Regions from separate parts of the Carnobacterium sp. FSL E2-0243 genome, predicted to be linked through region 1. Evidence: a T-box and tRNA genes for the amino acid it is inferred to sense, from the RefSeq annotation. Region 1 holds a T-box; the other holds one or more tRNA genes.
What was found. A T-box is a leader RNA that pairs with one kind of tRNA and senses whether it is charged. The one in region 1 lies ahead of MHI00_RS10360 (valine--tRNA ligase), so its partner is inferred to be a tRNA-Val.
Positions count from the first base shown of each region.

Region 2: it encodes a tRNA-Val, which carries the amino acid that the T-box ahead of MHI00_RS10360 (valine--tRNA ligase) is inferred to sense. The anticodon was not compared.

Region 1 covers NZ_JBBOPM010000001.1:2,210,056-2,214,344, reverse strand. Annotated here, with positions in the region: gene MHI00_RS10375 (amidohydrolase) at 1-38, shown strand, start outside; gene MHI00_RS10370 (redox-sensing transcriptional repressor Rex) at 225-884, shown strand; gene tpx (thiol peroxidase) at 1,077-1,568, shown strand; T-box leader at 1,638-1,865, shown strand; gene MHI00_RS10360 (valine--tRNA ligase) at 2,154-4,289, shown strand, end outside.
Region 2 covers NZ_JBBOPM010000001.1:3,407,166-3,411,454, forward strand. Annotated here, with positions in the region: gene MHI00_RS15940 (Ig-like domain-containing protein) at 1-1,705, opposite strand, end outside; tRNA gene MHI00_RS15945 (tRNA-Val) at 1,981-2,053, opposite strand; gene MHI00_RS15950 (calcium-translocating P-type ATPase, PMCA-type) at 2,166-4,289, opposite strand, start outside.

The DNA.
Region 1 (4,289 bases):
TGAAAACCATTATTTCAGAGCAAATTGTTTTTGGCTGAATAGATTAAATAAATACCGAAAAGAGCGCCTTATTTTAAAAAGTAAGGTGCTCTTTTCAGTTCTAAGGGATTAAGCAGAGTAAGATTTTGATTAAAATAATGTGAATCATGTCACATATAAATTGAATTCACTGTTTTACAATGGTAATATAAGATTATATGAAGTAAATTAGGAAGGTGAGTTGTATGGAGAAAGTAGAGAAAAATAAAAATGTTCCTAAAGCAACAGCCAAGCGTTTACCGTTGTATTATCGCTATTTAAAATCGTTAGAAGAATCTGGGATTCATCGGATTAAGTCTAAAGATTTCAGTACGTTAACGCAAGTTCCTTCCACTACAATTCGTCGTGATTTTTCACATTTTGGAGAATTGGGTCGAAGTGGTTATGGCTATGAAGTTGGTCATGTTTTAAATGTTTTTGATCAAATATTAAATGTGAATAGAGTAACAAAAGTAGCTTTAGTTGGAGTTGGGAATTTAGGGCGCGCTTTGATGTCCAATAATTTTAGACGAGATGACAATTTGAAAATCACTTGTGGTTTTGAAACAAATGAAGAATTGTGTAATCAAAAAATTGGTGGAATCCCTGTTTACCATATTAGTCAGATGGAAGAAATTATTCAGCATGAATCAATAACCACAGCCATCTCAACAGTTCCTAGTCAACATTCGCAAGAAGCAATTAATCAATTAGTGGCTGCAGGTGTTACAGCAGTTCTTAACTTTGCACCGGGTCGAGTTAAAGTATCTAATGAGATAGACGTTCGTTATATCGACTTAACAACAGAGTTACTAACACTTATCTACTTTAATGAAAAAATTCGCAAACAAACGCAATTGAGCTAAAAAATCGGTTGTTATAATAATCAAGGGACTAAGAATTAATTTGACAGTCTCTTGAGATTTTGTAAGCAGAATAATTGCCTATCCCTAAGAAGAAACTGTATACTTAATTAGAAAGAGTGTAAAAGCACATAGAGATGTAGTTCTTATGAGCCAACTCAACAAACTTTTTTATAAATAAGGGAGCGATAAATAATGGAAATTACCAAAAGAGGAACAGTCATCAAAGTTGAGGGAACTCAGCCAAAAACAGGTGAAAAAGCACCTCATTTTACATTGAACAACTTATCAGATAAAAAAATTAATTTAGCTGATTATCAAGGAAAAGTTGTTTTGGTTAGTGTTGTACCAAACATCGATACATCAGTTTGTGCGATTCAAACAAAACATTTTAATCAAGAAGCGGGACAATTAGAAAATGTTCAATTGATTACGATTTCTAACAATACCAAAGAAGAGCAAGCGGACTGGTGTGCAGGAAATGGTGTTGAAATGGAAATGCTACATGATACAGATTTAGAATTTGCTAAAGCATATGGGGTATATATGCCAGAACTAGGCTTATTAGCTCGTTCGGTTTTTGTAATCGATCAAGACGGTGTTTTAGTATATGAAGAAATTGTGCCAGAAATGAGCCATGAGCCAGACTATACAGCTGCATTGGCAGCAACAAAAGCCTTAATTTAAATCATTCAATCAGCTAGAAATCGATTTTTCTGTTGAGTTTACTATCATTCAATGCTAAAATAAAGTCAATGAAAAGCATTGATCAAGAGGAGTAGTTTTAGATACTAATTTTAAGAGAAAAGAACAAATGCTGAGAGTTCTTTATTAGTCTAAAATGAATGTAGCTTGGGAGCTGATAGAGGGAAGTTAGAGTAACTCTATCCGGAGGTAGCGATCCGTTAACAGCGTTTAGAGTGGTGTGTTGTTTTCAACATGCAAAATAGGTGGTACCGCGAATTCAAAGCATTCGTCCTAATTAATTTTAGGCGGATGCTTTTTGTCATGGTTCTTGTTGCTTTAGCAACTTAGAACCATGATACACATCCATCAAAGATGGACTGTGATCCTTAAATGTTGGTTTGTTGAGGTTCTTGTTGCTTAAGCAACTTAGAAACACAGTATGCATTAATCAAAAGGTTGATGTAATCCGATAATTTTGGTTTGTCGTATTTTAAGTAAAAATACAAATGAAATTGCATAAACCTAAAATAACTTTGCTTAGTTTATAAAACTTAAAATCAAATGAAAAATAGGGAGGAAGATAGTATGTCAGAAGAACTAAAAATGCCAACTAAGTATCAACCCCAAGAAGTAGAAGCTGGACGCTACGAAGAGTGGCTAAAAAAAGATTTATTTAAGCCAAGTGAGGATCAAACTAAAGAACCATATTCGATTGTGATTCCACCTCCAAACGTGACTGGAAAATTACATTTAGGCCATGCTTGGGATACCACATTACAAGACATTATTATTCGTCAAAAACGCATGCAAGGCTACGATACATTATGGTTGCCAGGGATGGATCATGCGGGAATTGCGACTCAAGCAAAAGTCGAAGAAAAATTAGCCCAAGAAGGTATTTCACGCTATGATTTAGGCCGTGAAAAATTTATTGAAACAGTTTGGGATTGGAAAGAAGAGTATGCTAGCGTGATTCGCGCGCAATGGGCAAAAGTTGGAATTTCAGTTGATTATAGTCGTGAGCGTTTTACTTTAGACTCAGGTTTATCAGATGCAGTTCGTAAAGTTTTTGTATCCATGTATGAAAAAGACCTTATTTATCGTGGAGAATATATTATCAATTGGGATCCTAAAGCTAAAACAGCCTTATCGGATATTGAAGTCATTCATAAAGATGTTGAGGGTGCTTTTTACCATATGAGTTATCCGTTAGCAGATGGTAGTGGGACTGTTGAGTTAGCTACAACTCGTCCAGAAACAATGTTAGGTGATACTGCAATTGCTGTTCATCCAGAAGATTCACGTTACAAACACTTAATTGGGAAAATGGTTATCCTACCTTTAGTTAATAAAGAAATTCCAATTATTGCAGATGACTATGTTGAAATGGATTTTGGTACAGGAGTCGTTAAAATTACACCGGCTCATGACCCTAATGATTTCGAAGTTGGAAATCGCCATGATTTACCTAGAATCAATGTAATGGATGAATCTGGTGTCATGAATGAATTAGCTGGAAAATATCAAAATATGGATCGCTTTGCTGCAAGAAAAGCGGTTGTAGCTGATTTGAAAGAATTAGGTCATTTAATCAAAATTGAAACAATGGTTCATAGTGTTGGTCATTCTGAACGTACTGGAGTTGTTGTTGAACCGCGTTTATCAACACAATGGTTTGTGAAAATGGCGCCTTTAGCAAAAGAAGCGATGGACAATCAAGCAACGGATCAAGCGATTGAGTTTGTACCTGAGCGTTTCGAAACGAACTACATGCGTTGGATGGAAAATATTCATGACTGGGTTATTTCTAGACAACTATGGTGGGGACATCAAATTCCAGCTTGGTATCATAAAACAACTGGCGAACTTTATGTTGGCATGGAAGCCCCAGTAGATAGTGAAAATTGGGTACAAGATCCAGATGTATTAGATACTTGGTTTAGTTCAGCTTTATGGCCATTTTCAACAATGGGATGGCCTGATACAGAAGCGCCAGATTTTAAACGTTACTTCCCAACTAATACACTTGTAACAGGCTATGATATTATTGCCTTTTGGGTAAGTCGTATGATTTTCCAAAGCTTAGAATTTACCGGCAAACGTCCTTTCCAAAAAGCGTTAATCCATGGTTTAATTCGCGATGAAGATGGACGCAAAATGAGTAAATCTTTAGGCAATGGGATTGATCCGATGGAAGTTATTGATAAATATGGTGCAGATGCTTTGCGTTGGTTCCTATCAAATGGTTCAGCTCCAGGGCAAGATGTTCGTTTTAGTTATGATAAAATGGATGCAGCATGGAACTTTATCAACAAGATTTGGAATGCTAGTCGTTTTGCGATTATGAATATGAACGGTTTAAGCTATGAAGAAATTGATTTTAGTGGCGAAAAAACTATTGCAGATCGTTGGATTCTAACGCGCTTGAACCAAACAGTTGAAAAAGTAACGGATTTATTTGAAAAATTTGAATTTGGTGAAGCCGGTCGTCACTTATATAACTTTATTTGGGATGATTTTTGTGATTGGTATATTGAAATGAGTAAAGGGGTACTAAATGGTGAAAACGAAGCAGCTAAGCAAACAACTAGAAGTATTTTAGCTTATGTTCTTGACCAAACATTGCGCTTACTGCATCCAATTATGCCATTCGTAACAGAAAAAATTTGGGAAAGTGTTCCTCATGAAGGGGAATCTCTAGTTATAGCTGAATATCCGGTA
Region 2 (4,289 bases), 1.2 Mb from region 1:
GATTTTCTAGTTCAAGAATCGTTTCAGGCGTGGGAATAAGTTCTAATTGAGTTATTGCTTCCTCTAATTGTTTTTGAATTTCAGTTACCTCTTCAACTGTAACTGAATGACTGTCATCTGTCCCTTTTCCAACAATAACTTCAGCTTTTTCTTTCACTTCTTTCAACACATCCCAAGATTCTTGGGTATAATCAGTTGCTGCTTTTCCTTCTGTTACTACCAATATTTCTTTTAATTTTTCAATAGCTTCTTTAACTTCTTCATTTTCTTCCGGTTTTGCTAGAGTCACTTCTTGAATAGCCTCTCCCAAATTTTCTTTGGCTTTATCTAGCTCTTCTATTGTTGCATCTTCATTATCTAAAGTCGTTTGAGCTGTATTTTTAGACTCTTCTAGTTGCGTATTTTCTGATGGAGTTAATTCATTAGGATCAATGCTTTCAGCTTCATCAATAGTGTTAGAAATCTCATCAATCGCTTTATTCACACTGCCACTAGCTTCGCCACCACTCCCATAAAATTTAACAGTCGCATTTCTCGTTTGAGAATCGTTATTTTCGTCAGCTGAACTAGCACTATTTATATATTGAGTTCCCGAGTTGTCCACTTTTGTTTTATAGGTGATAACGGCAGAACTATAATGATTAATAATGCTAAATGAGCCTAGATTTTCTAGTTTTAAATCAAAACCTGCATCGGTAAAGGATACCTCTGTCCGGTCATTCGTTAAAGTTGTAGGCAATGCATATTTCATTTTACTTTTCTTTGCTGCATCTCGATAATTAACAACAAAAGAGGTTTTCACTAGCGTTTGTCCAGGTCCAATTGTATCAATGATTGTCGGCTGAAATAGGTTTTGGTTGGCGTTATTCAAAGTAATGGTCCAATTAATTAATGTTGGATCATTTTTATCATAGGCCCCACTCTTAAATAGTACAGTAGGATTTGTTGTTCCGCCTGTACTACCTGTTGTTTTGCTTACTTTCAAAGTTAGATCCGTTGTTACTCCATTGACAGGCATACTAATCGTATTATTGCCGTCTGTAACTTTAGTCTTGTCTAGTTTAGCCCAAAAAAATAGCTTTCCACTAATAGCTGATTTGCCATTTACATAATCTGTAAAGGTAAGTGTAATCAGTCCTGTATTTTTATCAGTTGTAGCTAAGGCTATCGTATTGCCGTCACTATCTTTTAGAGGAAATTCTGTATAATTCACTAACTTCAATTCTTCTGGTAAGGCAATGGACATCGTTTCGCCTTCCTTAACTGGTGTAGTAATGTCAAAAGTATAGTTTACTTTAATTTTATCTGTATCTTTAACTTTTGCTAATGTATTTCCAGCCATATCTGAAAAAGAAACATCATTAAAAAACTGACTGCCATAATCAACCACAGCGCGTGCTACAGGTACAGGGTCTCCATTTTTCAGCGTAGCAGTTGGATTAGTTGTTTCAGCCTCGCTAATTGGTGTTACAGTAGGCGTTGACTCTGACTCTTTTGTAGCACTATCTTCTTCCACTGCAGGAGCTTCTGTAGTCGGGTCTACCAACTTATCGGGTGCTGTATTTTCAGCAGATTCTTGTTCTTGCGTGCCAGAAATTTCTTCAATCCCGCTTGTCTCAATCGTAGAAGTTACCGTTGCATAAGCAGGCGTAACCGCACTAAAAAACAAAATAAATAACATTAAAACCCTTACTCTTTTTTTCATCCCCTATCCCCCTATCCCTTTATTAAATTAATTTTACTACACTTATAACTAATAACACAAAAATAAGCCTTTCATTAATAAAATTTAAAATAACGAAAAAATTTCATATAGAAGAAAAAAACCTATTTCATTCTTTTTAATAAAGAGCAAAACAGGATAATTTTTATTCATATTTAATTACTCAACTAAATACGTAAACATTTTAAAATAGCTGCTTGAATCAAAAAATAGCGCTATTATTATAATAGCGCCCCTCTTGCTTATTATTTCTTAAATGGTCCCTACTGGGCTCGAACCAGCGACCCCCACCTTGTCGAGGTGGTGCTCTCCCAACTGAGCTAAGAAACCAAAAATAAAACTCGTTCTCTATCATTGTATCTAACTTAATTATTTTAGTCAACTCATCTTGATAACAAAAAAAGCGAAGAAGTAAACCTCTTCGCTTTTTTGCTAATTTAAATTATTTACCCATTGCTTTAACAACAAGTTTACGTGCCATATCAATTGGAATTGCTAGTACAGATAAGCCTAATACAATTGCCCATTCACTAACACTTAATGCTGTTGTTCTTAAGATTGGTCCACCGACGAAAGTCATAATAATTTGGACCACAATGATTAACAACATAATACGCATAAACATTTTATTGCGATTCAAGTTATCAAAAATGTTTAATTTTTCTGTACGAACATTAAATCCGTTAAAGACTGCATAAAGGATAAAGAATGAGAAGAATCCAGTTGTAAGAGCTAAATTCGTTAATTCAGGGGTTCCACGATCAAAGAATTGAACTAAGAATCCGCCTTTCAACATCCATAATCCCATAATTGTAATCACAACACCTTGGAAAGCAAAAGCTGAGAACATGCTACGCGTCACAATATTTTCATCACGACGTTTTGGTTTTTCTTTCATGTAGCGTTTCAACGTTGGTTCAGCACCAAAGGCTAATGCAGCTAACGTATCCATAACTAGGTTCACCCATAACATTTGTGTAATCGTCAACGGATGATCAATACCAATAAATGGTGCAATGAAACTAATCAGTAATGCCCCAACATTTAATGTTAATTGGAATACGATAAATTTTTGAATTGAACGGTAAATCGTACGACCAAATAGAATTGATTGCGCAATTGATTTAAAGTTATCATCTAGAATAACGATATCTCCAGCTTCTTTGGCAACTTCAGTCCCACTACCCATTGCGAATCCAACGTCCGCACGTTTTAAGGCTGGACTATCATTTACACCATCACCAGTCATACCTACAACTAAACCGATTTCTTGCGATAAACGGACTAAACGTGATTTATCTGTTGGTAAAGCACGAGCAATTACGCGCATATTTGGTAATAATGATTTTACTTCTTCATCTGGCATGTCATTTAACTCTTGTGAAGTTAAGACAATATCATCAGGGTTTTGTAAAATTTTCGCATCTTTAGCAATCGCAATTGCTGTTTCTTTACGGTCACCCGTAATCATAACAACTTGAACACCTGCTTGTTGAACATCATGAATCGCTTCAACAGCCTCAGGACGAACATCGTCACGAATAGCTAAAATTCCAACTAATGTGTAATCAGAAGGTAAGCTTTCTTCCGTCACGATTTCATCAGTCGTTGCTAAAATCAAGACACGAATTGATTTTTTAGCCAATTCATTGATTTCATTATCTAATTCAGCTAACTTAGTAAATGGTTGTTTTTGACCTTGTTCATCATAATACGTTGAACAATTTGGTAAGATTTTTTCTGGTGCACCTTTGATTAAGGTCGTATTCCATTCTCCGGCTACTTGAGTTGCAGAGAACTTACGAGCTGAAGAGAAAGGTATTGCTGAAACATGCTCAAGTGTACCGAAAGATTTTTCATCTTTTTCAACAAAGGCTAAAACAGCTTTTTCAGTTGGATTTCCACCAATAATGACAACCGCACCTTGGTCGTCTTCAGAAATTACAGCATTCGTATTATTTAAGATTGTTGTACTTACAATTTTTTTCAATTCTTCTGGAATTGCACCTAGTTTATCAAAACTAGTGTTGGCACCATTAATGTAAGAAACTACATCTAATTGACCTTTAGTAATTGTTCCAGTTTTATCAGAAAAGAGCATATTTAAACTTCCGCTTGTCTCAATTCCTTCTAACTTACGAACTAGGATATTGTCACGTAACATTTTTTTCATGTTTTGTGAAAGTACCATAGCAATCATCATTGGTAAACCTTCTGGAACGGCAACTACGATAACAATAACCGCTAGAATAAAGGCTTCAACAATGTCATTCCCAACAGGTCCAAGTTGACTAAAGTATTCTGAAATTTTTGCACCATTGAAATTATTTTCAACAAAAATCTTATTGATCATAAAGGCAATAAAAATCAGCACACCAGCAGTGTAGCCGGCTTTAGAAATTTTATTCGCTAAATCAGCAAGTTTTAATTTCAATGGAGATTCACGTTCTTCAACTGTTAACTCAGCAGCCATTTGACCGAAGAATGAAGCATCCCCAACTTTTGTGACCTTCATCACTGCTTCCCCACTAGTAATAACCGCGCCACGGAACAAAGCATGTTTGTT